2 regions of the Actinomadura kijaniata genome follow, and region 2 is predicted to be linked to the other one. Evidence: predicted binding sites of a transcription regulator. Region 2 holds the regulator's gene; the other holds the start of a gene.
The links. The regulator HrcA, encoded in region 2, represses chaperone genes, less so after heat shock. The targets are predictions, from matches to a motif close to TTGGCACTCTCNNNNNGAGAGTGCCAA.
Positions count from the first base shown of each region.

Region 1 (15,617 bases), on a different contig from region 2:
CGCCATCACCAGTTTGAGCAGGAAGGTGATCGCGGCCATGGAGGCGCCGCCGAGCAGCGCGACCAGCCAGAACAGGCCGTTGGCCAGCGGGCCGTACACCGACGGCGTCTTCCGCCAGGCGCGCGGCGCGAAGCGGGCCACCGGGTCATGGGCGTCGATCAGTTGTTGCGGGACGGCGACGGCCGGGTCGAGGCCGAGCACCGCCTCACGCCCGTACAGGGCGTAGCTCAGCAGGTCGGTGGAGCCCGCCACCGGCAGGACGGCCAGCACCCCCGTGACGGCCAGCCCGGCGACCAGCAGCCGGGTCGGGGAGGGCCGCCAGCCCAGGCGCAGCCCGCGCAGGGCCAGGTACACCCCCGTCGCGCCGAACGCCATCACCGCCCAGCACAGCAGCAGGGTCGTCAGGGCGGAGGGGCGGAGGTCCAGCCAGCGCCAGCCCCCGGTCCTCGGGACCGCGTAGGACGGCCCCTGGACGCAGATGAGGGCCATCGCGAGCACGGCCGCGCCGATCACGGCCAGTCCCGCGCCGCCCCATCGCGCCCCGCCGTCCCCGAACCACCGCAACCGTCCCCCGAGTCCCCGCACACCCCCAAACTAACCAGCATGATCAGGTGGCGGGACATCGCCCCCGGACCCGGCTAGCCGAGCTGGACGCCGAAGAACAGCGCCGCCAGCGCGCCGACCAGCCCCAGCGCGCCCCAGATCGCCAGGCCCTTCGGGGTCTTGGCCTGGGCGTGCAGGAACGCCGAGACGCCCGACAGCACCACGAAGCCCAGCTTGACGTTGAGCGTCATCGCGGCGGGACCGGAGAAGCCGGCGGCCTGCATGTTCCAGATGCCGGTCAGCAGCAGGACGCCGAACGCGGGCCAGGCGACCAGGTTGAAGCGGGTGGCGGCGACCTTGGTGACGCCCTCGTATCCGCGCAGCGCTGGGACCAGCGCGCCCAGGGTGAGCTGGCCGCCCACCCAGATCGTCGCGGCCAGGACGTGCAGGAAGACGCGCACGTTCTCAAGGGTGATGGCGAGCATGGCGGACTCCTCGGGGTCGTGCGGGGGTTCTCAGCGGCCGGGACGGTGCCAGAGCTGGACGCCGTCGCGGTCGGCCACCAGGCGGAAGCCCTGGCCGGGCAGCGCGGCGATGGCGGCGGGGATCTCGGCGGGCGGCACCGGCACCACCGAGGGGCGCCTGGTGTCCACGACCACCCAGTCCACGGGGGCCCGGGTGACGTTGGGGAACAGCACCACCTCGGCGCGGCCGGTGAGCTGGGGGGCCAGGAAGTTGGAGGCGGCGACCCGGGCGTCGTCGGGGACCATGGCCAGCACCTGGCGGGCCGCGGTGACGTGCGGGGTCGTCGTCCAGAACGACGGCGAGAACATCTTGCCGAACTCGGTCCCCGGCAGGCTCACCAGCGAGACGGCCAGCGCCGCGGGGACGGCGAACCGCGCGTACGTCCGCACCGGGCGGCGCGCGCCGCCCCGCATCCGGACCACGGCGTCGACCAGCGCGACGAACAGGATCGGCATGAGGATCGCGTTGTAGTGGACGCGTTCGGTGCTCCAGTGCAGGGAGATCGTGGAGACCAGCCGGTAGCCGACCACCGGCAGCGCGATCAGCGTGATCGGCGAGCGCAGCGCGGCGAACGCCGTCACCACGCCCAGCATCCACAGCAGCCACAGCTTCTGCGGGTGCTCGACGAGGCTGGCGGGGAAGCCGAGCAGCGTGCCCAGCAGGTCGCCGCCCGCCCCGGGGGAGCCGTGGACCATGCCGCCGCCCGACACGCTGCCGAAGTAGGCGTAGCCCTTGGGGTTCCACAGCGGGATCAGCACCAGGACGATCACCGCGATGGCCGCGAACCCGCCGCCGAGCATCGCCGCGCCCAGCCGCCACCGGCGGCGCAGCAGCAGGTAGACCCCGACCGCCGCGACGACCAGGCCCATGTCCTCCTTGACCAGCAGGACCGGCAGCGTCCACAGCGCGGCGGCCCGCCAGCGCTCCTCCGCCAGCGCGACCATCGCGAACGCCAGCAGCGGCACCGCCAGCGCGATCTCGTGGAAGTCGAACGCGACCGCGCCCTGCAACCCGAACGACAGCCCGTAGGCGACCATCACGGCGACGCCGGACCGCACGCCCAGCCGGTCGATCGCCAGCCGGCCGACCGGGACCACCGACACCGCGATCAGCACGGCCTGCACGACCAGCAGCAGCCGGGCGTCCGGCCACAGCCGGTACAGCGGCCCGAGCGCCGCCAGCCACGGGTGGAAGTGGTCGCCGAGCAGGTGGAAGCCCGGCTCCTTCAGCGGCACGATCGGGGCGCGGAACTCCGCGTAGCCGCGTACCGCCTGCTCGAAGATCCCCAGGTCGTAGCCGGTGCTGCGGAGCAGGGCGTGCCGCATCAGCGAGTGGACGCAGTACAGCGCCGCGAAGAGGGCGGCGACCGCCACGGGCAGCCGGGCGTGCGGGCGGCCCCCGGGGCCGGGACGCCCCGGCGCGGCGGCCCCGCCGCCGGGGGAGGCCGCGGGCGGGCCCTCGGCGACCGCCGTCTCGTCTCCGCTCACCTGACCGTCCACTGTCCCGTCTCTCCGGCGCCTGGGAATCCGTATGAGGGTACAAACACGGGTCGCCTCCCCGCACCGCCGCGACGGCGGGGCGCGGGCGCGGGCCGTGCGCCGGAGGCGCACTGGCACCGTTCCGCGCCCTATACGCTCGAAGCCCCGGCCGCACGCGCCGGACCGATGCCGTAACCACCAGGGGAGAAGGACCGATGGGCGCCGGGCGAGTGCTCACGCGCATCAGCGTCGCGCCGGCGTTGCTGATCGTCGCGTGGTTGGCGGTGTCCCTGCCGCTGCTGATGGCCGGATGGTTCCGGCCGCTGCCGGTGATCGGGCTGTTCCTGCCGCTGGCCGCCGGGGCGCTCTGGCTCGGCCTGCGGGAACGCCCCGGGCCGGCCGCCCGCGAGCCGGTGGGGACGCCCCGCTGGGCGACCGCGGGGGTGCTGGCGGCCGGGCTGGTGTTCCTGGTCGTCGAGCTGGCGCTGGTCTCCGAGCAGATCGTGCCGCGCCGCGACCCGGCCTCCTACGTGCAGTTCGCGGTCTGGCTGAGCGAGCACGGGTCGCTGCCGATCCCGCAGGACCGGGCGGCGTTCGGCGGCGGAGACCCGGCGCTGACCTACGGCAGCCCGGCGTTCTACCAGCGGGGCGAGTCGATCGTCCCGCAGTTCATGGCGGGCCTGCCGATGGTGCTGGCGCTGGGCCACTGGCTGGGCGGGATGACCGGGCTGCTGGCGGTCGCGCCGGTGCTGGGCGCGTGCGCGGTGGTGGCGTTCGGCGGGCTGGCGGCGCGGCTGGTCGGGCCCCGCTGGGCCCCGGCGGCGGCGCTGCTGCTGGCGGTGACGCTGCCGATGCTGTGGGCCGCGCGGTCCAGCTACAGCGAGCTGGTCGCGCTGCTGCTGTTCCTCGGCGGGCTGTCGCTGCTGCACGACGCGCGGAACGCCGACGTCGCGGCGGCGCGCGGCCGGGCGTTCCTGGCGGGCCTGGCGCTCGGGCTGATCGTGCTGGTGCGGATCGACGGGCTGCGCGACGTGCTGCCGGTGCTGGCGTTCGCCGGGCTGCTGACGGTGACCGGGGTGGCGTGGGGCGTGCCGACGCCGTTCTCCCGGCGGGTCGGGTACGCGCTGGGCGGCGGGCTGCTGCTGGGCGTGGGCGCCGGGCTGGCCGAGGGGTTCGTGCTGTCACGGCCCTACCTGGAGTACCTGAGCGACTCCCTCGATCCCCTTCTGATGATCAGCGCGGCGGCCGTGGTGCTCACGGCGGCGCTGGTCCTGGCGCTGCGGAACCGGCGGACCGGCCCGGTCCTGCTGCGCGCGGCCGGGCGGCTGTCGCGACCGCCGTTCCCGACGGCGGTGGCCGTGCTGACCGTCCTGGTGACGGTCGGGTTCGCGGTGCGGCCGCTGGTCCAGACGGTGGTGCGGGTGCCGGTGTCGCAGCCGGACAAGGACACCGCCGCCTACATCGAGTTCCTCCAGCGGTTCGAGAAGCTGCCGGTCGACGGCGCGCGCCAGTACTACGAGAACTCGCTGATCTGGGTGGCCTGGTACGCCGGCGTGCCCGCGCTGCTCGCCGCGACGATCGGGTCGGCGCTGCTGGCGCGGCGGCTGCTGCGCGGCCGCGACCCGCAGTGGCTGCTGCCGCTGGCGGTGGTCGCCTGGACGTCGGTGACGACGCTGTGGCGGCCGGGCATCACCCCCGACCAGCCGTGGGCGTCGCGGCGCTTCCTGCCGGTCGTGATCCCCGGCCTGCTGCTGATCGCGCTGTGGGCGACGGCCCGGGCGGTGCGGGCCTACCGGCGCAACGGGCACGGGCCGCGCGCCACCCGCGCGGTGGCGGTCGGCGCCGTGACGGTGCTGGCGGTCCCGGCGCTGGGGATGGCGATCCCGTCGTTCTACCCGCCCGTCGAACGCGGCTCGGTCGCGGGCGTGGCGGGGCTGTGCCGCCAGATCGGCGGCGGGAAGCGGTCCGTGGTGATCGTGGACAAGCTCACCGGCGAACGGTTCAGCCAGGTCGTGCGGGGCATGTGCGGCCGGCCGGCCGCCCGCACGGTGGCGGGGGCCCGGCCCGACGACGTGCGGCGGATCATCGACCGGATCCGCGCGGCGGGCCGGACGCCCGTCGTGCTGGGCGCGAAACCCGACGACGTCGCGCCCTACGGCCGGCCCCGCCACGCGCTGAAGCTGCGCGCGCGGCAGGACGGCCACACCCTGGTCAGCCCGCCGCACGGCACCTGGACCTACAACGTCGACGTCTGGCTGGCCGAACCGGCCCCCTGACCGGCCGCTCAGCCCCGCCGGCGCAGCAGGTACCGCTGGACCTTGCCGCTGGGGGTCTTCGGCAGCTCCGGCACGAACGTCACCCGGCGCGGGTAGGCGTGCGCGGCCAGCTCCTTCTTGACGAGCCGCTGGAGTTCGGCGACCAGGGCGTCGTCGGGCTCGACGCCGTCGCGCGGCACGATGTGGGCGACCAGGACCTCGCCGCGCAGCTCGTCGGGGACGCCGACGACCGCCGCCTCCGCCACCGCCGCGTGGCGGGTCAGGACCGACTCCACCTCGAACGGCCCGATCCGGTACCCCGCCATCAGGATCACGTCGTCGTCGCGGGAGCCGAAGTACAGATAGCCGTCGGTGTCGCGGGAGGCCAGGTCGCCGGTGAGGTACCAGCGGCCGTCGGCGGAGAACCGCTCGGCGGTGCGCTCGGGGGCGTCCCGGTAGCCGGTGAACCAGAACAGCGGGCTCGCCGTCCGGTCCACCGCGACCCGGCCGCGTTCGCCGGGCGCGGCGGGCTCGTCGCGCCCGGCGTCCAGCACCTCGACGGCGAAGCCGGGCAGCGGGCGGCCCATCGAGCCGGGCCGGGTCTCGCCGCGCAGGTCGGGGTGCCAGGCGTTCGCGACGATCATGCTGGACTCGGTCTGGCCGTAGTGGTCCAGGACCGGCAGGCCGAGGGCCCGCTCCGCCCACTCGACCACGTCGGGCGTCAGCGGCTCGCCCGCCGAGGAGCAGCGGCGCAGCCGCAGCCCCGCCGGGACGGTCCCGGAGTTGCGCAGGGCGCGGTAGACGGTCGGGGCGGCCGAGAAGTTCGTGACCCCGAACCGCTCCAGCACCCGCCAGGTCAGCTCGGGGGAGAACGGGGCGCGCAGCAGCAGGCTGGTCCGCCCCATGATCAACGGGGTGATGACCGCGAAGTACAGGCCGTACGCCCAGCCGGGGTCGGCGGCGTTCCAGTACACGTCGTCGGGCTCGCATCCGAGGGCGTACTCGACGTACATCCGCATCGACGCCATGGAGCGCAGGGGGATCGGGACGCCCTTGGGCGTGCCGGTCGTCCCGGAGGTGTACAGCTCGACCAGGACGCCGTCGCCGCCGGTCACGGCCGGTTCGGTGACGGGCGCGGCGTCGCGGAGCAGGGCGTCGGACTCCTCCCCGACGGTGATCACCCGCCAGGGGGCGTCGGCGGGGATCGCCTCGCCCGGCTCCAGCTTGGCCCGCTGGTCGGCGTCGGCGACCACGACCCGGGTGCCGTTGCCGGTGATCCGCATGGCGATGGCGGGCGGCGCGAACGCCGTGAACAGCGGCACCTGCACCGCGCCGAGCCGCCAGATCGCCAGCAGCGTGACGACGAGCTCCGCGGACCTGCCCATCAGCGTCGCGACCCGGTCGCCGGGGCCGACGCCGAGCGCCCGCAGGGCCCCGGCGAGGCGTTCGGAGCGTTCGCGCAGCTCCCCGAAGGTCATCTCGCGGCTCGACAGGTCCGGCTCCACCAGCGTGAACGCCACCGCGTCGGCGGGGTGCCGGTCGCACATCAGGGTCGCGGCGCGGGCGTCGGGCGCGGCGTACTCGGCCAGGAACGCGTGCAGGCGCTCCTCCGGGGTCAGGCTCATGGACGATGTCCTCGCAGGTCAGACGGGTAAGGGCGCACCCCATCATGCAAGTGCGCCCTTACGTCGTCCACCCCCGGACGGGGGTCAGCCCACGTGGACGAGCGGACGGCGCTCGGCGTCCGGCTCGGCCTGGCGGAGGATCTCGCGGGTCAGCGGCGGCACGTCGCCGCCGCCGAACACCAGGTACCGCAGCAGCGCGCCGACCGGGTTGCCCTCGGCCCAGTGGAAGTAGACGTGCGGGAGCCTGCCGGTCTCGTCGCGCAGTTCCAGCAGGATCGCGGCGATGGCGTTGGCGACGCTGGGGCTCTCGGCGCGCAGGATGCGGTAGCCGTGCCGCTCCTCCCCGGTCACCCTGATCTCCGACTCGAACTCCGAGGCGTCGCCGACGGTGATCTCCAGGAATAGCAGGGTCTCGGCGCTGCGCAGCCGGTGCAGCTCCCACGCCTCGCGCGCCTTGTCGACGTACTCGGTCTGGTCACGGTCGTCGGGCTCGTTGGCGATGATGCGGATCTCGCCGGCCTCGCACAGCCAGCGCCGCACCTCGTCGGAGATCGTCACCCCGGTGACGCGCAGCTCGGTGGAGCGGGTCGCGCGGGAGACCAGCGAGGTCACCACGATCGCGACGCAGAACAGGACCGCGATGACCAGGCCGTCGGGGCGTTCGACGATGTTGGCGACGGTGGCGTAGGCGAGGATCGCCATGATGGTCCCGAAGCCGAACGCGGCCCCGCGCCGTCCCCGCTTCCACGCCGACAGCGTCGCCGCGACCGCCGCCGACAGGATCAGCGCCAGCACGCCGGTCGCGTACGCGCCGCCCTGCGCCTCGACCTCGGCGCCGAACAGGAACGTGATCGCGAACGACACCACCGTGAAGATCAGCACCATCGGGCGGGTGGCGCGGGACCAGTCCGGGGCCATGCCGTAGCGGGGCAGGTAGCGCGGCACGATGTTGATCAGCCCGGCCATCGCCGAGGCCCCCGCGAACCACAGGATCGCGATCGTGGCGACGTCGTAGGCGGTGCCGAACCAGTCGCCCAGGTACTCGTGCGCGATGTAGGCCAGCGCGCGGCCGTTGGCCTGACCGCCCTCCTCGAACTCCTTGTGCGGGATCAGCACGGTGGTCGCGAAGCTGGAGGTGATCAGGAACACGCTCATGATCAGGGCGGCGGTGGTGAGCAGCTTGCGCGCGCCCCGGATCCGTTCCTGGAGGTCACCCTTGACCAGCGGCATCACGGCCACACCGGTCTCGAACCCGGACATGCCGAGCGCGAGCTTGGGCATCACCAGCAGCGACGCGGCGAGCATCGCGACGGGGCTGGCGTAGTCGACGCGCAGCGCGTTGTTCCAGTCGGTCACCTGCCCCGGATCGCCGATGACCTGGGCGATGGCGGTGCCGACGACCACGACGTTCAGCGACAGGTAGACCGCGACCAGCACCACCGCGATCGAGATCGCCTCGCTGAACCCGACGAGGAACACCGCGCCCAGCGCCGCGATCAGCGCCAGCGTGACCGCGACCTGCCAGCCGTCCATCCAGTGCGGGACGAACGGGTTGTGCAGCAGGTGCGCGGTGGCGTCGGCCGCCGACATGGTGATCGTCACGATGAACGCGGTCGCCACGAACCCGAGCAGCCCCAGCACCAGCAGCTTGCCGCGCCAGCCGGGCAGCAGGCTCTCCAGCATCGACAGCGACCCCAGCCCGTGCGGGCTCTGCCCGGCCACCGACCGGTACACCGGCAGCGCCCCGAACAGCGTGAGCGCCACCAGCATCAGCGTCGCGACCGGGCTGAGCGCGCCCGCCGCGAGCGCGGCGATGCCCGGCTGGTAGCCCAGGGTGGAGAAGTAGTCCACGCCGGTGAGGCACATCACCTGCCACCAGCGGTGCTGCTTGTGCGGCACGTCCTCGTGCGAGGGCACCGGCCGCCGGTGCGGCCCCGTCCTGCGACCGGGCCGGTGCTGCAGTCCCTGCAACAGCCAGCGCCGCACCGACGAACCGCTCGAAGGCTGGACCTCGGTGCTACTCACCCGTTCTCACCCTTTGCCCCCCGTGGCCGACAAAACGGTGCATGCTATCCGCGCTCGCGCCCGCACGGCGATTCACCGACCGTGATCGTCAGGGTGTCCCCGCCCTCGGCGGCCCTACCCCCGGGCCGCATGGGTTGATCTTCCGTTCGGGGCGGGGGGCGCGCCACCGTCCGGCCGGCACGGGGAGACGCGCCGCCGGGGCGCCGGCGCGGATCGCGCCGACGCCCGCCTTGGACGTCTCAGGCGTTGAGGAGCCCGAGCATCTGCCGGATCTGGTCGGACCGCGACTCCACGACGCGCTGGGCGAACGCCTTGGTCTCGGCGTCGCCGCCCCTGCTCGTCTCCGTCCGGGCCATCTTCACCGCGTTGTGCTGGTGGGCGAGGAAGAGGCTGAGGAACGCGTTCTCGAACTCGGCGCCCTTCGCGCCGCGCAGGGCGCGGATCTCCTTCTCCCCGGTGGCGGGCATGCCGCCGTGGTCGGCGTGCGCGCCCGGCGCGTGGTCGACCGTGGTCGGCTCGGACCAGCGGGTGAGCCAGGAGCGCATCGTCCGCACCTCGTCGGCCTGCGTCGCCGCGACGGCCGCGGCCAGCCTGCGCACCTCCTCGCGCGGCGCCCGGCCGGCGGCCAGCCGGGCCATCTCCAGGCCCTGCCGGTGATGCTCGATCATCATCTGCAGGAACATCACGTCGGCGTCGTTGTGACCGGGCGCGGCCGCCGCGTTGGCGGCGGGGCGCCCGTGCCCGTGCCCGTGTCCGGCCTTCGGCGTGCCGGCCCCGGTACCGCACGCCGTCAGCAGCAGGGGGGCCAGCGCCGCCAGCGCCACGGCGCGGCGTCCGAGACGGGGGCTCACAGCGGCAGCCACAGGGCCAGCGTGAACGGCGGCTCCCAGCTGCGGATCGCCGTGTGGGACTGGCGGCAGCGGTACCGGACGCCGTCGTGGGTGACCTCGTCGCCGATGCGGTACGTCACGCCCGCCTCCCACCGCCGCCCCGTCCCGGAGGTGCCGGTCGGCGTCGGCTGGGCGGTCGGCCGGGTGGTCGGGGTGGAGGTCGGCGACGTCGTCGGCGTGGGCTGGGGGGCCGGGGTGGTGGGCGGGGTCGTGGGCCTGGGATCCGAGCCGCCGCCGACGTTCAGGTCGACGCAGTTGTAGAACGCCATCGGGGTGTCGCCGATGTTCCACACCGCGAGGACGGTGCGCCGCCCCGGGAACTCGCCGAGATCGACCTCGTGCGTCACGACCGCCTCGGGCTGGCGGTTGCCGTCGTTGAAGACGGCGACGCGGGTGCCGCCGACGAAGTACTCCCAGGAGCTGGTGCGGTGCCGCGCGGTGAGCGCCCACTTGAAGGTCACCTTGGTGCCGACGGCCTTCGCCGGCCAGTTGCGGCTCTCGTCGGACAGCACGGCGAACTGGCCGAGGTTCGCGTGGCAGTTGCGCAGCCCCTTGGGGCCCTCCACGCTCTGCGGCTCGAACTGGACGGGGCCGCAGTCCGGCACGGCGCGCTGCGCGCACAGCGCCTGCCGGCTCGGCGGCGAGGAGACGTAGCCGTGCGCGGACGCCGGGGACGCGACGACCAGCGTCGACCCGGCGGCCGCGACGGCGGCGAGCGGATAGGCGACGAACCTGCGCATGCGAGGCCTCCGAAGTGTCGTAGGGGGAGGACCGCCGGAACGTCCGACGGCCACGATCACCGTCAGGACGGTAACGACGAGCGTCCTAAGACCTCCTTAAGAGCCCCAAAAGTGATCATGAACGTGCGGCCGGCCGGGCCTGACCGGGCAGGACGGGGATTTCGCCCGGAATTACTTAGGTGCCTAAAGAATTGACAGCTAAAAATCAGAAGGCTAAGAAGAGGGGCATGGAGTTGCGCGATCTCGGCCTCGGTGACCTGGACGAACTCGGTCCCGTGGCGCAGTGGCCCATCGGACGGCTGTTCGCGCTGGCCGCCCAGAAGTCGGGTCCGGTGTTCGCCAAACTGGTCGAGCACACCGGGGTCAGCCCCAGCGGTTTCCTGGTCCTGCGCGCGCTCGACGGCAGGGACGGGCAGCGCCCCAGCGACCTGGCCAGAACGCTGATGGTCAGCCCGGCCACCCTCACCACCGTCGCCGACACCCTGGCGCGCTACGGGCATGTCGAACGTCGCCGCGACGAACACGACCGCCGCGTGGTCCGGCTGCACATCACCGAGACCGGCCGCGGCCTGGTCGCGATGACCGCCGAGCGCATGCAGCCCTACTTCTGGGAGCTGTACGACGTGGTCGACGAGGCCGACGAACCGGCCGTGCGGCGCTTCCTGCTGTCGCTCATCACCCGTTTCGACGCCGTCCTCGGCGAGATCGACATCGACGAGATCCTCAAGCGGGCCACCTCCTCCCCCACCGACGCGCCCCCCTGAGAGGCGTCCGGCACCGCCCCGGCCTCCTCCGGGAAGGGGCCGGGGCGCGGGAATGTCAGAAGTCCATGCCGCCCATGTCGCCGCCGTCGGCCGGGGCGGCGTTCTTCTCGGGCTTGTCGGCGATGACGGCCTCGGTGGTGAGGAACAGCGCCGCGATGGAGGCGGCGTTCTGCAGCGCCGAACGCGTCACCTTGGCCGGGTCGATGATGCCCGCCTCGAACATGTCGACGTACTCGCCGGTGGCGGCGTTGAGGCCGTGGCCGGGGGTCAGGTTGCGGACCTTCTCCACCACGACGCCGCCCTCAAGGCCGGCGTTGACGGCGATCTGCTTCAGCGGCTCCTCCAGGGCGCGCTTGACGATGTTGGCGCCGGTGGCCTCGTCGCCCTCCAGTTCCAGCTTCTCGAACGCCCCGTTCGAGGCCTGGAGCAGCGCCACGCCGCCGCCGGGGATGATGCCCTCCTCCACGGCCGCCTTGGCGTTGCGGACGGCGTCCTCGATGCGGTGCTTGCGCTCCTTGAGCTCCACCTCGGTGGCCGCGCCGGCCTTGATGACCGCGACACCGCCGGCCAGCTTGGCCAGACGCTCCTGGAGCTTCTCGCGGTCGTAGTCGGAGTCGGTGGTCTCGATCTCGGCGCGGATCTGGTTGACCCGGCCCGCGATCTCGCCGGCGTCACCGGCGCCGTCCACGAGGGTGGTCTCGTCCTTGGTGACCACGACCCGCTTGGCCCGCCCGAGCATGTCCAGGGTGGTGGACTCCAGCCTCAGCCCGATGTCCTCGGAGACGACCTGGCCGCCGGTCAGGGTGGCGATGTCGCCGAGCATGGCCTTGCGGCGGTCGCCGAAGCCCGGGGCCTTGACGGCCACGGACTTGAACACGCCCTTGATCCGGTTCACCAGCAGCGTGGCCAGCGCCTCGGACTCGACGTCCTCGGCGATGATCACCAGCGGCTTGCCGGTCTGCATGACCTGCTCCAGCACCGGGACCAGGTCCTTGTTGGCCGAGACCTTGCCCTGGACGATCAGCAGGTAGGGCTCCTCGAAGACGGCCTCCATCCGGTCGGTGTCGGTGATGAAGTAGGGCGAGATGTAGCCCTTGTCGAAGCGCATGCCCTCGGTGAGCTCCAGCTCCAGCCCGAAGGTGTTGCTCTCCTCGACGGTGATGACGCCTTCCTTGCCGACCTTGTCCATCGCCTCGGCGATCATCTCGCCGATCTGGACGTCACCGGCCGAGATGGAGGCGGTGGAGGCGATCTGCTCCTTGGTCTCCACGTCCTTGGCGAGCTTGGACAGCTCCTGGCTGACCCGTTCGACCGCCGCCTCGATGCCGCGCTTGAGGGACATGGGGTTGGCGCCGGCGGCGACGTTGCGCAGGCCCTCGCGGACCAGCGCCTGGGCCAGCACGGTGGCGGTGGTGGTGCCGTCACCGGCCACGTCGTCGGTCTTCTTGGCCACTTCCTTGACCAGCTCGGCGCCGATCTTCTCCCAGGCGTCCTCGAGCTCGATCTCCTTGGCGATGGACACACCGTCGTTGGTGATGGTGGGGGCGCCCCACTTCTTCTCCAGCACGACGTTGCGGCCCTTGGGGCCAAGGGTGACCTTGACGGCGTCAGCGAGCTGGTTCATGCCGCGCTCGAGACCGCGCCGGGCCTCCTCGTCAAACGCGATCATCTTTGCAGCCATCGCTCCTCCTGCGGTTCTGGGCGGCGTTCCGGGACGGCGCCCGCGACGGACGGCCCGACGGACCTCGCCGTCCCGGCACGCCACCGTGATTGGCACTCGCCTGGTTCGAGTGCCAGGCGACGGTTCGTACCCTAGCCGAAAGTTGCGTGCCACGCATATAGTGCGTGTAGCGCAACAAAGAAGTGGCGCATTGCCGGACGGGCGCGGCCCGCCATGGAACAATCCACCGTTGACCTGAGGAGATCCGGAGGGGGGTACGGGACCGGCGGTCGGCTGCCACGCCCCGACCAGCCGTTCCTCGACCGCACATGTTCGCCGACGAAGCCCACGACATGCGGACGCGCAACAAGCAGGCCACCCGCGAGGCGATCAGCGCCGCCGCGCTGCGGCTGGCGCTGGAGAAGGGCCCCGAGGGGCTGGCCCTGGTGCGGGTCCGCGACATCGCCGAGGCGGCCGGGGTCGCCCCCCGGACCTACAACAACTACTTCTCCAGCCGCGAGGAGGCGATCTGCGCCTTCCAGGCCGACCAGGCCCGGCGGCTGGGCCGCGCGCTGAGCGCCCGGCCCGCCGGGGAGCCGCTGGACGAGGCCGTCATCGCGGCGGTGACCGAGGTCTTCGCCGATCCCGAGCCGGACCGGGGCGGACTGAAGATGATCATGTCCACGCCGTCGTTGCAGGGCGAGGCGCTGAAGGCGTTCGCCATGGCCGAGGAGCCGCTGGCCGCCGCGATCGCCGAACGCCTGGGCGGCGACGCCGGCGAGCTGCGCCCGGCGGTGCTGGCCGCGGCCGTCGCGGGGGCCGTCCGGGTGGCGGGCCGGCACTGGCTCGACAGCACCGATCCCCGGCCCTTCGCCGAGATCCTGGCCGAGGCCCTGCGCCAGGTGCTCCACCCCTGACCGGCGCGACGGACGGGGGAGCGGCGGCGCCCGCGCCGGTCCGCTGGAGGACCGGGGCGGGCGCCGGTGAGGGACGGGTCAGCGCTTGACCACGGTGCCGGTGGTGCGGACGTCGTAGACCTTCTTGTACCAGCCGCACCAGGTGACCCAGTGCTGCTTGGGCTTGAGCGGGCCCTTGCCCTGCTTGCAGATCTTCCAGGCGCCGTACCGGGTGGTCTTGTACCGCAGGATCCACCGGACGGTGATCTTCTTGTTGGTCAGGTTCTGCCAGGCGCCCTGGGGCTGGTACCGGCCGTTCTTCTTCTTCAGGCACGGCCGCACCTGCAGCGTCTTGGCGTAGTTCTTCTGCCAGCGGGCGCACTCGCCCTTGGCCTTGACCCCGGTCGGGGTGCCCAGCAGCGTGGCGACGGCCGTGCCGGGGGCCGCGGAGTCGAGCGTGGCGGCGGCGGGGGAGGGGGCCGGCGGGGCGGTGTGGGCCTGGGCGGCGGGCAGGGCCGGGCCCAGGGTCAGGGTGGCGGCGGTGGCCAGGCCCAGCAGAGCGGCCCGGGACGTCAGTGCGGTAGGCACGGGACTCCTCCAGGGAGGTGGTCGGGATCGGCGGCGGGGGTGCCGCCGTCACCGATCCGACCAGCCCCCGCCCCCGGCCCGACAGAGGTCGGGCGTCCCCCGGGACCCGGCGGGACGTCCCGCCCGCTGACCTGGGGTGATATCCGTCCCAGCGGGACGGCCCGGACGCTGCCGCCTCGGCGAGGTTCGGGACACGCGCTCAGAGGCGGGGGCGGGGTAGGCCGTGGACGGCGCGAAGGCGTTCGCCGGTCTGGACCTCACCGGCCACAGACCGGTGAACGCGGCACCGGCCAGGGTGACGGCGCCGGCCGTGAGGAAGGTGCTGTTGCCGGTCCAACACTGGATCGGCGTGGGGTGGTGCGGGAAAGCCGGGGTGTAGGTAGGCTTCGCATCAACAGGTACACGCTAGGTTCCGACTCGACAGACCCTGCATACCGCCCGGTTGCCTACGCGGTGTTGGCCCAGGTCAGCGCATCGAAAGGTGGCCGTCGGCCTGGTCTGTCCACCCGCACCGCTGTCCACCGCCGAAGCCCGGTCCCGGCCGCATCGGCGGACACCGCCGCCGAGTCATGCGAACTTGATCGCACTTACTTGGCCGCACGAGTCCTATAGACACCCCAAGACAACGCATACTGGGCTTGATGAAAACTTCCCGTGCAGTCACAAAACGTCACCTTCCCACCAGCCCGTTCAAGGCTCCGGCGCCGCCTCCGCCGGTCGAGCGCTTCGAGGTCAACGACCGGGTCACGCACGACAAGTACGGCCTGGGCATGGTCATCGGCGTCGACGAGGCAGCCGTGCTCGTGGACTTCGGGCCGCAGAAGGTCCGGATCGCCACTCCCTTCGCCAAGCTCGAAAAGCTCTGAGACGCACTCCGGTCCCGCCACCCGCGGGTGGCCTCACCCTTGAGAACGCCCCCGCGCGCCAGCGGTCGGCGTAGCGCACCGATCCCGACGACGCGATCGAACGCGACCGGACTCCCCGGACGGCGGAGTTCCCGCCACCGGCCCGCCCCAAGCTGACCAAGACGACGATGTTCGCCCAGTGCCGCGAGCTGGGCTTGCACCCGCCTGCCCCTGTATCGGCAGAGATTCGCCCACGACAATTTTTCTGACCTACGGGCCGAGGAGCCCGCAGGCAGTCGTCCCCTAGTTCCTCCGGGCCGCGTCCTGAATCGCGGGAGGAACGCCGCCGTCCCGCGCTGACCGGAGTCGGCGTACTCGCATGTGCATCTGGTGACATCTCCTCCGGCGATCGGGGGAGTCCACCGGGTTACGACGACGGGCAGGCCCGCTTCCGCGGACCTGCCCGTCGTCGTTCTGCTCCAGGCGCGCCGCTGGAGCGCGCGGAAGCCGTCACTCTCGTTCACTGACTGGTGGACGAGGATCGAACCCGTTTCCGTGCCAGCGGAGATGGTGGCGGTCCGGCCGCCCGCAAAACGGCCGCGGGGGCCGTGATCGATGATCACGGCCCCCGCGGACCCATGCGCGCTGTACCCCCTACCGGATTCGAACCGGCGCTACCGCCTTGAAAGGGCGGCGTCCTAGGCCGCTAGACGAAGGGGGCCCCAGGGTCGCGGTTGGAGTCGCAACCCTTCACTAGGCCAGCATAGGGGACAACCAGGGGCG
Region 1 is NZ_JACJIA010000002.1:63,757-79,373, reverse strand. It holds gene HNR61_RS07480 (MptA/MptB family glycosyltransferase) at 1-585, opposite strand, end outside; gene HNR61_RS07475 (hypothetical protein) at 639-1,028, opposite strand; gene HNR61_RS07470 (DUF2079 domain-containing protein) at 1,059-2,555, opposite strand; gene HNR61_RS07465 (hypothetical protein) at 2,762-4,822, shown strand; gene HNR61_RS07460 (AMP-binding protein) at 4,831-6,426, opposite strand; gene HNR61_RS07455 (APC family permease) at 6,511-8,451, opposite strand; gene HNR61_RS47390 (DUF305 domain-containing protein) at 8,691-9,314, opposite strand; gene HNR61_RS07445 (lytic polysaccharide monooxygenase) at 9,299-10,081, opposite strand; gene HNR61_RS07440 (MarR family winged helix-turn-helix transcriptional regulator) at 10,309-10,845, shown strand; gene groL (chaperonin GroEL) at 10,901-12,526, opposite strand; gene HNR61_RS07430 (TetR/AcrR family transcriptional regulator) at 12,835-13,422, shown strand; gene HNR61_RS07425 (hypothetical protein) at 13,501-13,989, opposite strand; gene HNR61_RS07420 (hypothetical protein) at 14,631-14,855, shown strand; tRNA gene HNR61_RS07415 (tRNA-Glu) at 15,483-15,555, opposite strand.
Region 1: the regulator HrcA is predicted to act here: its motif matches at 12,616-12,642, upstream of groL (chaperonin GroEL).

Region 2 (15,617 bases):
ACGATCAAGAGCCAGGCGGTCCGCCTCCCCTGGACCGTCGACGGCCGGGAGCACGTCCTCAACCTGATCGACACGCCCGGCCACGTCGACTTCTCCTACGAGGTGTCGCGGTCGCTGGCGGCCTGCGAGGGCGCGGTCCTGCTGGTCGACGCCGCGCAGGGCATCGAGGCGCAGACGCTGGCCAACCTGTACCTGGCGCTCGACGCCGACCTGCACCTCATCCCGGTCCTCAACAAGATCGACCTGCCGGCCGCGCAGCCGGAGAAGTACGCCGAGGAGCTCGCCGGGATCATCGGCTGCGACCCCTCGGACGTGCTGCGGGTCTCCGGCAAGACCGGCGAGGGCGTCGCGGAGCTGCTGGACCGGATCGTGGCGACCGTGCCCGCGCCGGTCGGCGACCCCGACGGCCCGGCCCGCGCGCTGATCTTCGACTCGGTGTACGACACCTACCGGGGCGTGGTCACCTACGTCCGGATCATCGACGGGCACCTGTCGCGCCGCGACAAGAGCCTGATGATGTCCACCGGCTCGGCCCACGACACCCTCGAGGTCGGCGTGATCTCGCCCGAGCCCAAGCCGGTCGGCGGCCTGGGCGTCGGTGAGGTGGGCTACCTGATCACGGGCGTGAAGGACGTGCGGCAGGCGCGCGTTGGTGACACCGTCACCACCTCCGGGCGGCCCGCCGCCGAGCCGCTGGGCGGTTACCAGGACCCGAAGCCGATGGTGTTCTCGGGCCTGTACCCGATGGACGGCGACCAGTACCCCGACCTGCGCGACGCGCTGGACAAGCTGCGGCTGAACGACGCCGCGCTGGTCTACGAGCCGGAGACCTCGGCGGCGCTGGGCTTCGGTTTCCGCTGCGGGTTCCTCGGCCTGCTGCACATGGAGATCGTCCGGGAGCGGCTGGAGCGCGAGTTCAACCTCACGCTGATCTCCACCGCGCCCAACGTGGTCTACAAGGTGGTGATGGAGGACGGCTCCGACCACGTCGTCACCAACCCCAGCGAGTTCCCCGAGGGCAAGGTCGCCACGGTCTTCGAGCCGGTCGTCCGGGCCACCGTCCTCACCCCCTCGGACCACATCGGCGCGATCATGGAGCTGTGCCAGGGCCGCCGCGGCGTGCTGCTGGGCATGGACTACCTGTCGGAGGACCGGGTCGAGATCCGCTACACGCTGCCGCTGGCGGAGATCATCTTCGACTTCTTCGACCAGCTGAAGTCCCGCACCCGCGGCTACGCCTCGCTGGACTACGAGCCCAGCGGCGAGCAGGAGTCCGACCTGGTGAAGGTGGACATCCTGCTCCAGGGCGAGTCGGTGGACGCGTTCAGCCAGATCGTCCACAAGGACAAGGCCCGCGAGTACGGCCTGATGATGACCTCCAAGCTCAAGGAGCTCATCCCCCGGCAGCAGTACGAGGTGCCCATCCAGGCCGCGATCGGCTCGCGCATCATCGCCCGCGAGAACATCCGCGCCATCCGCAAGGACGTCCTCGCCAAGTGCTACGGCGGCGACATCTCCCGTAAGCGCAAGCTGCTGGAGAAGCAGAAGGAGGGCAAGAAGCGGATGAAGACCATCGGACGGGTCGACGTCCCGCAGGAGGCCTTCGTCGCCGCGCTCAACACGGCCGAGCCGGCTGACAAGCCCAAGAAGTAGGCGGTGCTGGGGCGGGCAAGAAGCGGATGCTGTGTCTCTTGCGGACGGGTCGATATCCCGCAGGAGACCTTCGTCGCGGCGCTGAACACGGCCGAGCCGGCCGACAAGCCCAAGAAGTAACGCTTTCGCGGACATCCCCGGGACGCCGTGCGCCCCGGGGATGTCGCGTTTCCCGGGGGATCGCGCAAAGCGGTGGTGACGGGCTGTCCGCGAGAGGAGACTGGGCGTTGTGAATCACACGCTGCTGCACCAGGTCCTGGTCTCGGACCTGGTGGTCCCGATCGGGCTCGCCGAGGAGCCGGGGCAGGAGTCGCTCACCGGGTTCGGCGCCCGGCTGTCGGACGACACCTGGATCCGCTGCGACCTGATGGTCTACCGCGCGGACCAGGCCCGCGGAGACCTCTGGTACGTCCGGGGCGCCCCGCTGCTGGCCGTGGAGGTGGTCTCCGCCGCCTCCCGGATCCGCGACCTGGGGACCAAGAAGGACCTCTACGAGCGGTTCGAGGTGCCCGCGTACTGGGTGGTGGACGTCCGGGACGACGGGCCGCGGGTCCACGTCCACGAACTCGGCGACGACGGTCACTACGGCGAGGGGGTCGTGATCGCCGGGGGCCGGTCGGCCGCCCTGACCCGCCCCTTCCCGATCGAGATCGCCCCCGACAAGATCTTCGACCGGCTGCCCGGCCGCCCCGCCCCCCGAAGGAGTGCCACCGTGTCCGAACGGACCGCCGCCCGCCCCGCGGGCCCCGACCTGCCGGGCAGCGAGGAGCCGATCCTCATCGACGCGTTCGGGCACCGCTGGCCCACCGGCGCGGAGAAGGTCGAGCTGTGGGACGGCTGCCCGGTGTTCTACGGCGAGTGGGACGAACGCGACGTGGAGATCGCCGAACGCACCTACCCCGGCCGCGTCGTGCGCCTGGACCAGCCGCCCGGCGAGCCCGGCACGATGACGATCCTCCCCGGTCCGGCCGGGGACTGACGGGCGCGCCCCGCCGTCCCGCGCGGGACGGCGGGGCGCGGCCCGGGACCTTACTTGATCAAGGGCCAGGCCAGTACCGCGGGCACCTTGCGGAACTCGCCGCGGTTGGCCGCCCGCGCCGCGTAGACCAGGAACACCATGATCGCGGCGGTGAAGACCAGCGGCGCCCACACCAGGGGCGCGAACAGCAGCTGGAGCAGCAGACCCGCCACCCACACCACGAGCGACGCGATGCCCATGTTGAGGCCCTGCGCGGCGTGCCGGCGCACGAACGGCGAGCGCGCCCGTCCCAGGTAGACGACCGCCGGGGCGATCACCGCGACCAGGAACTGGCCCACGTACGCCATCAGCGCCCAGGTCTTCTCCTCGTCGCTGACCGGACCGAAGTGGCCGGGCTGCTGCGCGCCCCGGCCCTGCTGAGGCTGCTGCTGCCAGCCGCCCTGGGGCTGCTGCTGCCAGGCGTTGCCCTGCTGCTGCCAGGGCTGCTGCTGCCAGCCGGGCTGCTGACCGGGGCCGGGCTGCGGGGGAGGCCCGTAGGCCATGGGAGGGTCCTCCGAGTTCCTGCGGTGGCTGTTTGCGAAGTGTACGACTACTTCGACGCGCGCGGGGTTCGCAGGTTCCCGCGCGTCGTGGGGGATCCGCCGGGGGAGGTCACCGCCAGGCGTCCGCCAGCACGTCCGGCAGCCGCAACCCGACCGAGGTGAACCGGCCGCCGCGCTCGTCGGGACCGCCGAGGGTGAGGCCCATGGCGCGCAGGAGGTGGTGTCCGTGCCGGCGCTCGATCTCGTGGCCGAGCCCCTCCAGCAGCGCGACCACGTCGGCGGCGGGCTCGTCCAGCAGGTCGATGCCGTCCAGCCGGAACCGCAGCTCGGGGTTGCCGCCCCAGCCGGCGGGGCGCGTGCCGTGGACCTCGCCGAGGCGTTCCACGCCGTCGCCGCCGACCTGCGTGGACACGTGCAGCGAGCCGCGCCCGACCCGCACGCTGCGGTGGTCGTTCCAGCCGCACAGGAACGACGCGCGCGGCGGCGCGGTCCCGACCTGTCCGGCGACCGCGCCCAGGGTGGCCCAGGCGTCGGCGGCGAGCGTGGAGAACAGCAGGTGGTCGTCGGGCAGCACCGCGCCGCGCCCCGGCTCCAGCGTCACCACGAACGGCCGCACCTCGCCGGGGAACCGCGCCGGGTCCGGGTCGCGCAGCGTGACCAGGCCCTCCCACTCCACCGGGTCGGCCACCGCGAACCAGGTGATCTCGGCCTCCACGCCGAGCTCGGCGAAGGTCCGGTCGGTCAGCTTCCATCCGACCAGTTCGCGCAGGTCCTCGGCGTCCTGGGCCAGCCGCCGCCGCCACCAGGCGGGCGCCTCGTCGCGGCGGCCGCGTCCGCTCCACCGCACGCCCTGTCCCGGCAGCTCCCCGGTCTCCGGCTCGCCGTGCTCGGGGAACAGCGTCCACCGCCAGCCGTCCGGCCCGCCGGTCAGCACCACCCGCACGGGCTTGCGTCCGAAGTTCGCCCCCTGTTTCCGCACCCGGCCGACCCTATCCGCCGCGCCGCCCCCGACGACAGCGGATCTTGTGGCGGGTCGGCCGGAGACGCCCCGGAACGTCCCGGACGCGGCTCGCCGGGACACGCCGGTCGTCCCCGGTCCCGCGCCGGTCTGCCGGTACGGTCGGGGGAGCAGTCGTCTGGACGGGGCACGGGCGCCCCGGGGTATCGGAGGTTCGCAGGGTGACGCACTCCGAGCAGGTTCTCCGTACTCCGCGGGAACGGGAGACGGTGAACGGCGCGGTCCGCGCACTGCGCGCGGCCGCCCCGCTCGGCTGGACGAGGCTCGCCCTGGAGTTCCGCGCCACCGTCGGCATCGACAGCGCCCTGTTCGAGATCACCGGCCCGGACGGGGCCGTGCGCGCCGCCACCCCGCCCGGCCGCGCCGTCGGGAGGATGGACGAGCTGCGGCGGGCGATGTACCGGCGCGGCAAGGGCGCCTGGTTCACCGCCCGGCTGGAGGTCGAGCGGTCCGGCCGCTGGACCGTCGAGTTCGACTACGACGCCGAGCCCGACTTCACGCCCCCGCTGCCCCCGGCCGCCTACGCGCAGGACCTGGACCGGTTCCCGCGCGCCGAGGAGCACATCCCCGGCTGGCTGGGCGACAAGCTGCGCAGGGCCCGAGCATCGGGGAACGCGCGGCAGACTTGAGGGGTGCCCGCGACCCTTCCCGATGGTGACCCCGTACCCGCCGACGGGACGCTGCCCCGCAGCGCCCTGACGGGGCTGGGCGAGCGCCCGTTCGCCTTCTACGTGCACGTGCCGTTCTGCGTGACCCGCTGCGGCTACTGCGACTTCAACACCTACACGGCGACCGAGCTGGGCCCCGGCGCGAGCCGCGACTCCTACGCCGACACCGCCGTCGCCGAGGTCCGCATGGCCCGCCGCGTCCTCGGCGACGCCGACCTGCCCGTCCGCACGGTGTTCGTCGGCGGCGGCACGCCCACGCTGCTGCCGACCGGCGACCTCGGGCGGATCCTGAAGGCGATCGACGCCGAGTTCGGCCTGGCCCCGGACGCCGAGGTCACCACCGAGGCCAACCCCGAGACGGTCGACCGGGCCTACCTGGACGGCCTCCGCGAGGCGGGCTTCACCCGCGTGTCCTACGGCATGCAGAGCGCCCGCGAGCACGTGCTGAGGGTGCTGGAGCGCACCCACACCCCCGGCCGGGTCCCGCAGGTCGTGGAGTGGACCCGGCAGGCGGGCTTCGCGCACGTCAACCTCGACCTGATCTACGGCACCCCCGGCGAGAGCGACGACGACTGGCGCGCCTCCCTGGAGGCGGCCCTGGCCTGCGGCCCCGACCACGTCTCGGCGTACGCGCTGATCGTCGAGGAGGGCACCCGGCTGGCCGCCCAGGTCCGCCGCGGCGAGCTGGCCGCCCCCGACGACGACGCGATGGCCGACCGCTACCTGATGGCCGAGCGGATGCTCAGCGACCACGGCCTGACCTGGTACGAGATCTCCAACTGGGCCGCCTCGCCCGACGCGGCCTGCCACCACAACCTGCTCTACTGGACCGGCGCGGACTGGTGGGGCGTCGGCCCCGGCGCGCACAGCCACGTCGGCGGCACCCGCTGGTGGAACGTCAAGCACCCCGCCGCCTACGCCGCCCGCCTCGCCCAGGGCACCACCCCCGCGCACGCCCGCGAGGTCCTGGACGACGAGGACCGCCGCATCGAACGGATCATGCTGGAGCTCCGGCTGGCCGACGGCTGCCCGGCCGACCTGCTGGACGGGGCCGGGGCCCGCCGCGCCGTCGCCGACGGCCTGCTCGAACGGGCCCCCTACGAGGAGGACGGCCGCGCGGTCCTCACCCTGCGCGGCCGCCTCCTCGCCGACGCGGTCGTCCGCGACCTGACCTGAACCGCGGTGAGCTTTGTTTAACATCGCCGTCACATTTCGCGCCGACCGATGCAATAAAGGTTCGAATTAGTGCCTGGGCACTAGTGGCAGTGGGATTTCTGGTCCTGTTTCCCGGTGGTCGGCCGCTGTTAACCTTCGTCGCGTTCCAGTCGGAAATCGCTCAATGGAGGGCGAAAGCGTGACGCAGATTCTTCGCCGTGGCCTGGCCGTCGCGGCCGGGGCGGTGGTGGCCGGGGCCGTGCTGGCGCCGTTGCCCGCTCATGCGGGTACGGATGTCGAGGCGGCGTCGGCACTGGGCAAGAAGACGTTTTCCTACCCCTACTCGAAGGGGTACTGCTTCTATTCGAAGCCGTTGAAGAAGGCGATGAAGGTCCGGGTGTCGGGGAAGTTGCGTTATGTGCGCAACGCCTACAAGTTCAACCGCGGGATCCGGGTGCGTTTCCATGACCCGACGCTGGTGGAGCCGAAGGTGACATTGGCGACGGCGACCAAGTGCTCCGGCGGCCGGGCCGCCAAGGTCTCCAAGGCCAAGGTCGAGCAGCTCTGGTACGACTGGTCCTGCAAGACCAACGTCTCGGTCTTCGTCGGCCTGCCCTGGCAGGCGGGCGTCGGCGCCACCCGCTCGTGCGGCAAGACCAAGCGCGCGCACCGCTCGACCGGTTACGGCGCGGGTTCGGGCTTCGTCCAGCACAACTCGGGCGCGCCGGCCAAGTGGGGCTGGGGCCGCGACGGCAAGGGCATCAAGAAGGGCGGCAGGATCTGCCTGCACGGCGACGGCGCGGCGACCATCTGGTCCGGCAACCGGTCCGACAGCGTGATCAGGGCGCTCGACGTCTGCGTCCCGGCCTCCTACAAGGGCCTGTCGTGATCCGCCGTGGCCTGGCCGTCGCGGCCGGGGCGGTGGTGGCCGGGGCCGTGCTGGCGCCGTTGCCCGCTCATGCGGGTACGGACGTCGGGGCGGCGTCGGCGCTGGGCAAGAAGGCCTTCTCGTACTCCTACTCGGAGGGGTACTGCTTCTATTCGAAGCCGTTGAAGAAGGCGATGAAGGTCCGGGTGTCGGGGAAGTTGCGTTATGTGCGCAACGCCTACAAGTTCAACCGCGGGATCCGGGTGCGTTTCCATGACCCGACGCTGGTGGAGCCGAAGCTCACGCTGGCGACGGCGACCAAGTGCTCCGGTGGCCGGGCCGCCAAGGTCTCCAAGGCCAGGATCCTCCAGCTCTGGTACGACTGGAACTGCAAGTCCTCGGTCGGCGTCGTCCTCGGCCGGGGCAGCCAGTTCGGCGTCAGCCTGAGCGGCACGCGCTCGTGCGGCAGGACCAAGGTCGCCAGCCGCTCGACCGGCTACGGCGCGGGTTCGGGCTTCGTCCAGCACAACACCGGCGCGCCCGTCGGCTGGAGCTGGGGCCGCGACGGCAAGGGCATCAAGAAGGGCGGCAAGATCTGCGTCCGGGGCGACGCGGGCGCCACCATCTGGACCGGCAACCGGTCGGACACGGTCGTCAAGCCGCTGAAGGTCTGCGTCCCGGCCTCCTACAAGGGCCTGTCGTGACGGCGGGTACCGCCGCTTCCCGGGCTCAGCGGAACATCGGCCAGGCCATGAAGGCCGGGAAGCGGTAGTACTCGCCACGGTTGCCCGCGACCGCCGCCAGGATCAGGTAGACGATCATCGCGATCGCCTGGGCCGCGGTGGTGAGGATCCCGACGAGCAGGAAGATCAGGATGATGTTGACGAACATGTACACCAGCTGAGTGATCGCGAAGTTGAGGCCCTGGGCGCCGTGCCAGCGCAGGAACGGGGACTCGTCCTTCTTGATCAGGTAGACCAGCAGCGGCGCCAGGAACCCCAGCAGGAACTGGCCGAGGTGGCACAGCACCGCCCAGGTGCGGTCATCGGAACCGGCCGGGGCGCCGTACCCGTACTGCTGGCCGTGCTGCTGCCCGTACTGCTGGGCGTGGGGCTGCATCTGGCCGTAGCCGGGGGCCTGCCCGTAACCGGCGTACGGGTCGTAGCCGGACTGGGCGTAGCCCTGCTGCCCGTAGTCCTGCTGCCCGTACCCCGGCGGCGCGTAGGGCTGCTGGCCGTACCCCTGCTGCCCGTACCCCGGTTGCTGGTCGTACCCCTGCTGTCCGTAACCCTGCTGGCCATACCCCTGTTGACCGTAACCCTGCTGGTCGTGGCCCTTGTAGGGCTGCTGTTCCTGGCCGGGCCAGCCATGGCCCTGCTGGCCGGGGGTCGGTGGTTGCTGGTCGGGACGTTCCGGCGGGCCTTGCGACATGGCGGGCTCCTCGGTGGAGCGGACGGTGGCCTAGGGGGCGGTCACGAAGTCGATCAGCTCCTCGACCCGGCCCAGCAGGGCCGGCTCCAGGTCGGCGTAGGTCGTCACCGAGCCCAGGATGCGTTTCCAGGCGGCTCCCACGTCATCCCCCCAGCCGAGTGCGGCGAGCACCCCCTCCTTCCAGGGTACGCCGCGAGGGACGCGTGGCCAGGCGTCGATTCCGACGGCCGACGGCTTGACGGCCTCCCACACGTCGACGAACGGGTGCCCGCACACCAGAACGTGCGGCGACGTCACCCGGGCGGCGATCCGGCTCTCCTTGGAGCCCTCCACCAGGTGGTCCACCAGGACGCCCAGCCTGCGCCCCTCGCCGGGCCCGAACTCCTCGACGATGGCGGGCAGGTCGTCCACGCCCTCCAGGTACTCCACCACCACGCCCTCGACGCGCAGGTCGTGGCCCCAGATCTTCTCGACCAGCTCGGCGTCGTGCACGCCCTCCACGTAGATGCGGCTCTCCTCGGCCACCCGCGCCCGCAGCCCCCGCACCGCGACCGACCCCGACGCCGACCGCGCCGGTCCGGCGGGCGCCGCCGCCGGGCGCACCAGCGTCACCGGCCTGCCGTCGATCAGGAAACCCGCCTTGGCCAGCGGGAACACCCGCCGCTTGCCCAAGCGGTCCTCCAGCGTCACGCCGAACTTGTCGCAGGCGACCACCGCGCCGCAGAACCCGCTGGCGGGGTCCTCCGCCACCAGCCCCGGCTCGGCGGGCACCTCGGGGATCTGACCTTTGCGGGGCAGCCGCCAGTTCCCGCCCAGAACGTCGTTTCCGTAGTCCTTGCTCCGCACAGGCCAGCACATTAACCCGCCGGAACGCCGGGACCCGGAAGATCCTCGTCGCCGGGCGTGGCGGACGCCGCACGGGCGCGGCCCTCCAGAGTGGGCCCGCCGGGTCGTACACTTGGCACTCGAAAGTATGGAGTGCCAGTACGGGGGCAGGGGAGGTGACCACGTGCTCGACGACCGGAAACTCGCGGTCCTCCGCGCGATAGTCGAGGACTACGTCTCCACCAACGAGCCGGTCGGCTCCAAGGCCTTGGTGGACCGGCACAGGCTCGGGGTGTCCTCGGCGACCATCCGCAACGACATGGCGGTGCTGGAGGAGCAGGGCTACATCACCCAGCCGCACACCAGCGCCGGGCGGATCCCGACCGACAAGGGCTACCGGCTGTTCGTGGACCGGCTCTCGACCATCAAGCCGCTGTCGGCGGCCGAGCGCCGCGCCATCGAGACGTTCCTCAGCGGCGCCTACGACCTGGACGACGTCGTCGGACGCACGGTGAAGCTGCTGGCGCAGCTGACCCGCCAGGTCGCGGTCGTGCAGTACCCCTCGCTGACCCGCTCGACCGTGCGCCACGTCGAGCTGGTGCCCGTCGCCGTGAACCGGCTCCTGCTGGTGCTGATCACCAACACCGGCCGGGTCGAGCAGCGGGTGATCGAGACCCCCGGCCCGGTGTCGGAGGAGTCGATCGGGCACCTGCGGGCGCTGCTCAACACGTGCCTGGACGGGTGCGGGCTGAGCGAGGTCCCCACGGCCGTGGCGGAGCTGCCCGAGAAGGTGGGCGCCGACGACCGGCCGGTCGTGGCGTCGGTGCTGAGCGTGCTGCTGGAGACCCTGGTGGAGAAGCACGAGGAGAAGATCGTGTTCGCCGGGGCCGCCAACCTCGCGGCGGTGGACTTCTCCCGCAGCCTGCGCGACGTGCTGGAGGCGCTGGAGGAACAGGTGGTGCTGATGCGCTTGCTCGGTGAGGCCGGAGACTCCTCTAGTGTTACGGTGCGGATCGGCACCGAGAATCCCGACGAGGGACTCCGATCGACCTCGGTGGTCGTCGCCGACTACGGCGTCGGCGACCACACTCTGGCCCGGCTGGGAGTGCTCGGGCCGACACGCATGGACTACCCCGGCACGATGGGAGCGGTACGGGCAGTGGCACGCTACGTGGGACAGATCCTGGCGGGGTCGTAAGTGGCCAACGACTACTACGCGACCCTCGGCGTCGGCCGTGACGCCACGGCCGACGAGATCAAGAAGGCCTACCGGCGGCTGGCGCGCGAACTCCACCCGGACGTCAATCCGGATCCGGAGACCCAGGAGAAGTTCAAGGAGATCACCCAGGCCTACGAGGTGCTCTCCGACCCGCAGAAGCGGGAGATGTACGACCTGGGGGCCGACCCGTTCGCGCGGGGCGGCGCGGGGGCCGGCGGCGGCTTCGGCGGCGCGGGCTTCCCGTTCAGCGACATCATGGACGCCTTCTTCGGCACCGCCACCGCGCGCGGCCCGCGCAGCCGCGCCCGGCGGGGCCGCAACGCCACGCTGCGCGTCGAGCTGGACCTGAACGAGACGGCGTTCGGCACCACGCGCGAGCTGACGATCGACACGGCGGTGCTGTGCGAGACCTGCCACGGCGACGGCACCGCGCCCGGCAGCCACCCCGAGACGTGCGAGACCTGTCACGGGCGCGGCGAGGTCCAGCAGGTGCAGCGGTCGTTCCTCGGCCAGGTCATGACGGCCCGGCCGTGCCCGACCTGCGGCGGCTTCGGCAGCATCATCCGGCACCCGTGCTCGGAGTGCTCCGGCGACGGACGGGTCCGCACCCGCCGCACCGTCAAGGTCAAGATCCCGGCGGGCGTGGAGAACGGCATCCACATCCAGCTCGCCGGGGAGGGCGAGGTCGGCCCCGGCGGCGGCCCGCCCGGCGACCTGTTCCTGGAGATCGTCGAACGGCCGCACCCGATCTTCGAGCGGGAGGGCGACGACCTGCACTGCACCGTCGAGATCCCGATGACGGCCGCCGCGCTCGGCACCACCGTCACCGTGGAGACCCTGGACGGTCCCGAGGACGTCGACATCAAGCCCGGCACCCAGTCCGGCCAGGTGATCACCATGTACGGGCGGGGCGTGCGGCACCTCAACGAGAGCGGCCGCGGCGACCTGCTGATCCACATCAACGTGGAGACGCCGACCAAGCTGGACGAGGAGCAGGAGGAGCTGCTGCGCCGGCTCGCCAAGCTGCGCGGCGAGGAGCGGCCGCCGGGCAAGTTCGCGCCCGGCCACCGCAGCGGCGTGTTCTCGCGTCTCAAGGACGTGTTCAACCAGCACTGAAGAGAGACCGTGGCGGCCTATCACGAAGGCCGCCACGGGACGCCCCCGCCGCGTTGAGGGACCTCCCCCGCGCGGCGGGGTTTTCCGTATGAGGGGGTTTCATGAGTCCGCCGGTGTTCCTGGCCGAGGACGGCCTGCCCGACAGCGGCACGGTGGTCCTGGACGGCCCTGAGGGGCGGCACGCCGCGACCGTGCGGCGGATCGGCCCGGGGGAGCGGGTCGATCTCACCGACGGGGCCGGGACGCTCGCCGAGTGCGTGGTGACGTCCGCCGCCAAGGCGTCGCTCACCCTGGAGGTGCTGTCGCGGCGCGTGGACCCGGCGCCCAGCCCCCGCCTGGTGGTCGTGCAGGCCCTGCCCAAGGGCGACCGGGGCGAGCTGGCCGTGGAGACCATGACCGAGGTGGGCGTCGACGTGATCGTTCCGTGGTCGGCGTCGCGCAGCATCACCCAGTGGCGGCCCGAACGCCGCGACAAGGCGCTCGGCCGCTGGCGCACCGCCGCCCGCGAGGCCGCCAAGCAGGCCCGCCGCAGCCGCTTCCCCGAGGTCGCCGAGCTGGAGTCCACCAGGCAGGTGGCGCGGCGCGTCGCGGCGGCGTCCCGCGCGGTGGTCCTGCACGAGGAGGCCACCGAGCGGCTCAGCGCGCTGGAGCCGCCCGCCGGCGGCGACATCGTGGTGATCGTCGGCCCGGAGGGCGGGATCGCGGACGACGAGATCGCCGCGTTCACCGCGGCGGGCGGACGGACGGCGCTGCTGGGGCCGACCGTGCTGCGCACGTCCACGGCCGGCGTCGCGGCGGCGGCGGTCCTGCTCGCCGCGACCGGCCGCTGGTAGCGGGCAGGCGGCGGCGACCGTCCGCCGGCGGGGGCCGGACGGCGGGAACGGCAGGGGGGATCAGGGGTTGGCGGGGGCGTCCGGCTGCTGGCTGGAGTCCGTCGTCGGGGACTCGCTCGGGGCCGGGGTCGTGGGGTCCGTCGAGGTGGACGGGGTCGGCGTCACCGACGGGGTCGGCGTCGCCGTGGTCGGCGGCGGCGTGGTCGGGCAGGGCGAGCCCGACGGGGAGGCGCCGGTGGGGGAGCCGCCGGTGGCGGAGGTCTGGTCGGCCGGCGTTCCGGAGGTCTCCGCCGGGCCGCACGTGGCGGTGCCCGACGACGAGGGCTGCGACGAGGACGGGGAGCTGGTCGGCACGCCGCTGCCGTCGGTGCCGGAGGAGGAGCTCGGCTGGCCGGGGCCCGACGGGCTCAGCGTGCCCGTGCCGGATCCGCCGGGGTGGCCGGGACCGCCGTCGTCGGAGTGGCCGTTGCCGCTGACGGTCCGTTCGATCAGGCCGATGGTCTCCGGGGCCGAGACCCCGAGACCGGCGATCACCACGGCCGCGCCGACCGCCAGCAGCGGACGGGACCAGGTGGCGGTGAACCACTCCCAGCCGAACCGGCGGCTCCGGCGGTCGGCGATCCGGGTCCGGATGATCTCCAGGCCCTCGGCCGAGGGGCTGACCGTCTCCGCCTCCGCGTTCAGGGCCCGGCGCAGCACCTCGCCGAGCTCGTCGTGGGGGTCGGTGGTCATGAGAACTGCTCCAGGACGTTGCGTAGCGCGGCCATCCCGCGGGCGGTGTGGCTCTTGACCGCCCCCCGGGATATGCCCATGGTCTGGGCGATCTCCGCTTCTGACAAATCGGCGTAGTAGCGCAGGACGAGCGCCTCGCGCTGACGCGCGGGAAGCCGGTGCAGCGCCGCGACCACCGCCGAGCGCTCCAGCTCGCCGATGGCCCCGGCCTCCGCGCTGGGCGCGTCGGGCAGGCCCTTGGGCGCGTACTTCTCCACGACCGCGCGGTGCCGCAGCACCGAACGCGATCGGTTCACCACGGCCTGGCGCAGGTAGGAGAGGGCCTTGTCGGGGTCGCGCAGGCGACGCCACCCGCCGTGCATGGCGACGAACGCGTCCTGGACGACCTCCTCGGCCGTCCCGACGTCACGCACCAGCATGGCGGCGAGTCGCACCAGCGAGCGGTAGTTGGCGCTGTAGAGCGCCGTCACCGCCTGGTCGGCGTCCCAGGCGACGGCCACCGTTCCCGCTGTGCCCCTGGCCACGAGGGTCTCGGTCACGTCAGTTGGACGCGCACCCTCGTCGTCCGGTTTACGAAAGGGCATCTTCTGCTTGCCTCGGTCACCTATCCGCCGCCGTGCCGCCCCCGGGACCGTCCATTCGCATGGTCGCCCCCGGATTCGGCGTGAGTGAACAGGCGGGCCCCGGCCGAGCGACGCCGGTGGCCGAACGGTACGTACGCGCGTCGGGGGGAACGCCTGAATTGCCAACCTTAGCCAGTGAACGGGGCGCATGCGGCCGATCCGGCCCAGATTGATCAGCGCGACCTTACCGGGGGGCGCACCGCGCTGTGAACGTCCTGTCGGGCCGGGACCGGCGGCCGGGCGCGGCCGTCCGGCCGCCCAGACCCGCCCCCGATAGGATCCGCCTCGTCCGTACGCTGGGAGGAGACCGATGACGGCATCGGAGAGCGACTGCCTGTTCTGCAAGATCGTGGCCGGTGAGGTGCCCGCCACGATCGTCCGGGAGTCGGCGGGCGCCGTCGCGTTCCGCGACATCAACCCGCAGGCCCCCACGCACGTGCTGGTGATCCCGCGCGCCCACCACCCGACCGTCGGCGAGCTGGCCGCCGCCGACGCCGAACTGCTGGCCGAGGTGCTGCGCGAGGCGCACCAGGTCGCGGTGGACGAGGGCGTCGCCGGCAACGGCTACCGCGTGGTCTTCAACACCGGGGCGCAGGCGGGCCAGACCGTCTTCCACGTGCACGCGCACGTGCTGGGCGGCCGCGGCCTCAACTGGCCGCCCGGCTGATCCGGGGCCGGCGGATCCGCGGCCCCGCCGGGGCCGCGGCGCGGGAAAATGCGGAGACGGGACGCCGGGGCGGCCCAGTACCATGGAGACGACACACGCTGGACACCCGGAGCAGACAGAAGGCAGGTCGGAGAGGCCGCAAGGCCCGGCTGATGGTCGAATCAACTTCCGCGGGACGCGCTGGAGGCGACGGCGCCAGGTCCCAGATCAAGATCGTGGTGCCGGACGACCACTCGATGGTGGGCCTGCTGGGCTCCCGGGACGAGTTGCTCCACGTCATCGAACGCGCGTTCCACAGCGACATCCACGTGCGCGGCAACGAGATCACCGTGACCGGCCCCGAGGGCGAGAGCGAACTCGTCTCCCGACTGTTCGAGGAGCTCATCGCCCTGCTGAAGCGCGGGACCCAGCTCACCCCTGACGCCGTGGAGCGAAGCCTGGCGATGCTGCGCAACCAGACCGACGAGCGCCCGGCCGAGGTGCTCACCCTCGACATCCTGTCCGGCCGCGGCCGGACCATCCGGCCCAAGACGCTCAACCAGAAGAAGTACGTCGATGCGATCGACGAGCACACGATCGTGTTCGGCATCGGCCCGGCGGGCACCGGCAAGACCTACCTGGCCATGGCCAAGGCGGTCAAGGCGCTCCAGGACAAGCAGGTCAACCGGATCATCCTGACCCGGCCGGCGGTGGAGGCGGGCGAGCGCCTCGGCTTCCTGCCCGGCACCCTGTACGAGAAGATCGACCCGTACCTGCGGCCGCTGTACGACGCGCTGCACGACATGGTCGACCCCGACTCGATCCCGCGCCTGATGGCCGCCGGGACCATCGAGGTCGCCCCGCTGGCGTACATGCGCGGCCGGACCCTGAACGACTCGTTCATCATCCTGGACGAGGCGCAGAACACCTCGCCCGAGCAGATGAAGATGTTCCTGACGCGGCTGGGGTTCGGGTCCAAGGTCGTGGTCACCGGCGACGTCACCCAGGTGGACCTGCCCAACGGGCAGCAGAGCGGCCTGTCGGTGGTCCAGGGCATCCTGGACGGGGTCGACGACATCTTCTTCTGCCGGCTGAACAGCCACGACGTGGTCCGGCACAAGCTGGTGACCGACATCGTGGACGCCTACAACCGCTACGACGCGGAGAAGGTGCCGGAGTTCAAGCAGGGGGGCGCGGGCCGTAACGGTGCGGGCCGCAAGCGGGGGCGTTAGACACACATGAGCATCGAGGTCGTGAACGAGTCGGGCGCCGAGGTCGACGAGGAGAACCTCGCGGCCCTGGCCCGGCA
Region 2 is NZ_JACJIA010000001.1:1,352,151-1,367,767, forward strand. It holds gene lepA (translation elongation factor 4) at 1-1,653, shown strand, start outside; gene HNR61_RS06435 (Uma2 family endonuclease) at 1,883-2,632, shown strand; gene HNR61_RS06440 (DUF4870 domain-containing protein) at 2,683-3,174, opposite strand; gene HNR61_RS06445 (hypothetical protein) at 3,284-4,153, opposite strand; gene HNR61_RS06450 (hypothetical protein) at 4,354-4,821, shown strand; gene hemW (radical SAM family heme chaperone HemW) at 4,825-6,036, shown strand; gene HNR61_RS06460 (hypothetical protein) at 6,215-6,904, shown strand; gene HNR61_RS06465 (hypothetical protein) at 6,901-7,587, shown strand; gene HNR61_RS06470 (DUF4870 domain-containing protein) at 7,613-8,314, opposite strand; gene HNR61_RS06475 (DUF3097 domain-containing protein) at 8,345-9,160, opposite strand; gene hrcA (heat-inducible transcriptional repressor HrcA) at 9,324-10,337, shown strand; gene dnaJ (molecular chaperone DnaJ) at 10,338-11,474, shown strand; gene HNR61_RS06490 (16S rRNA (uracil(1498)-N(3))-methyltransferase) at 11,576-12,307, shown strand; gene HNR61_RS06495 (hypothetical protein) at 12,368-13,039, opposite strand; gene HNR61_RS06500 (SigE family RNA polymerase sigma factor) at 13,036-13,623, opposite strand; gene HNR61_RS06505 (histidine triad nucleotide-binding protein) at 13,973-14,329, shown strand; gene HNR61_RS06510 (PhoH family protein) at 14,482-15,540, shown strand; gene ybeY (rRNA maturation RNase YbeY) at 15,547-15,617, shown strand, end outside.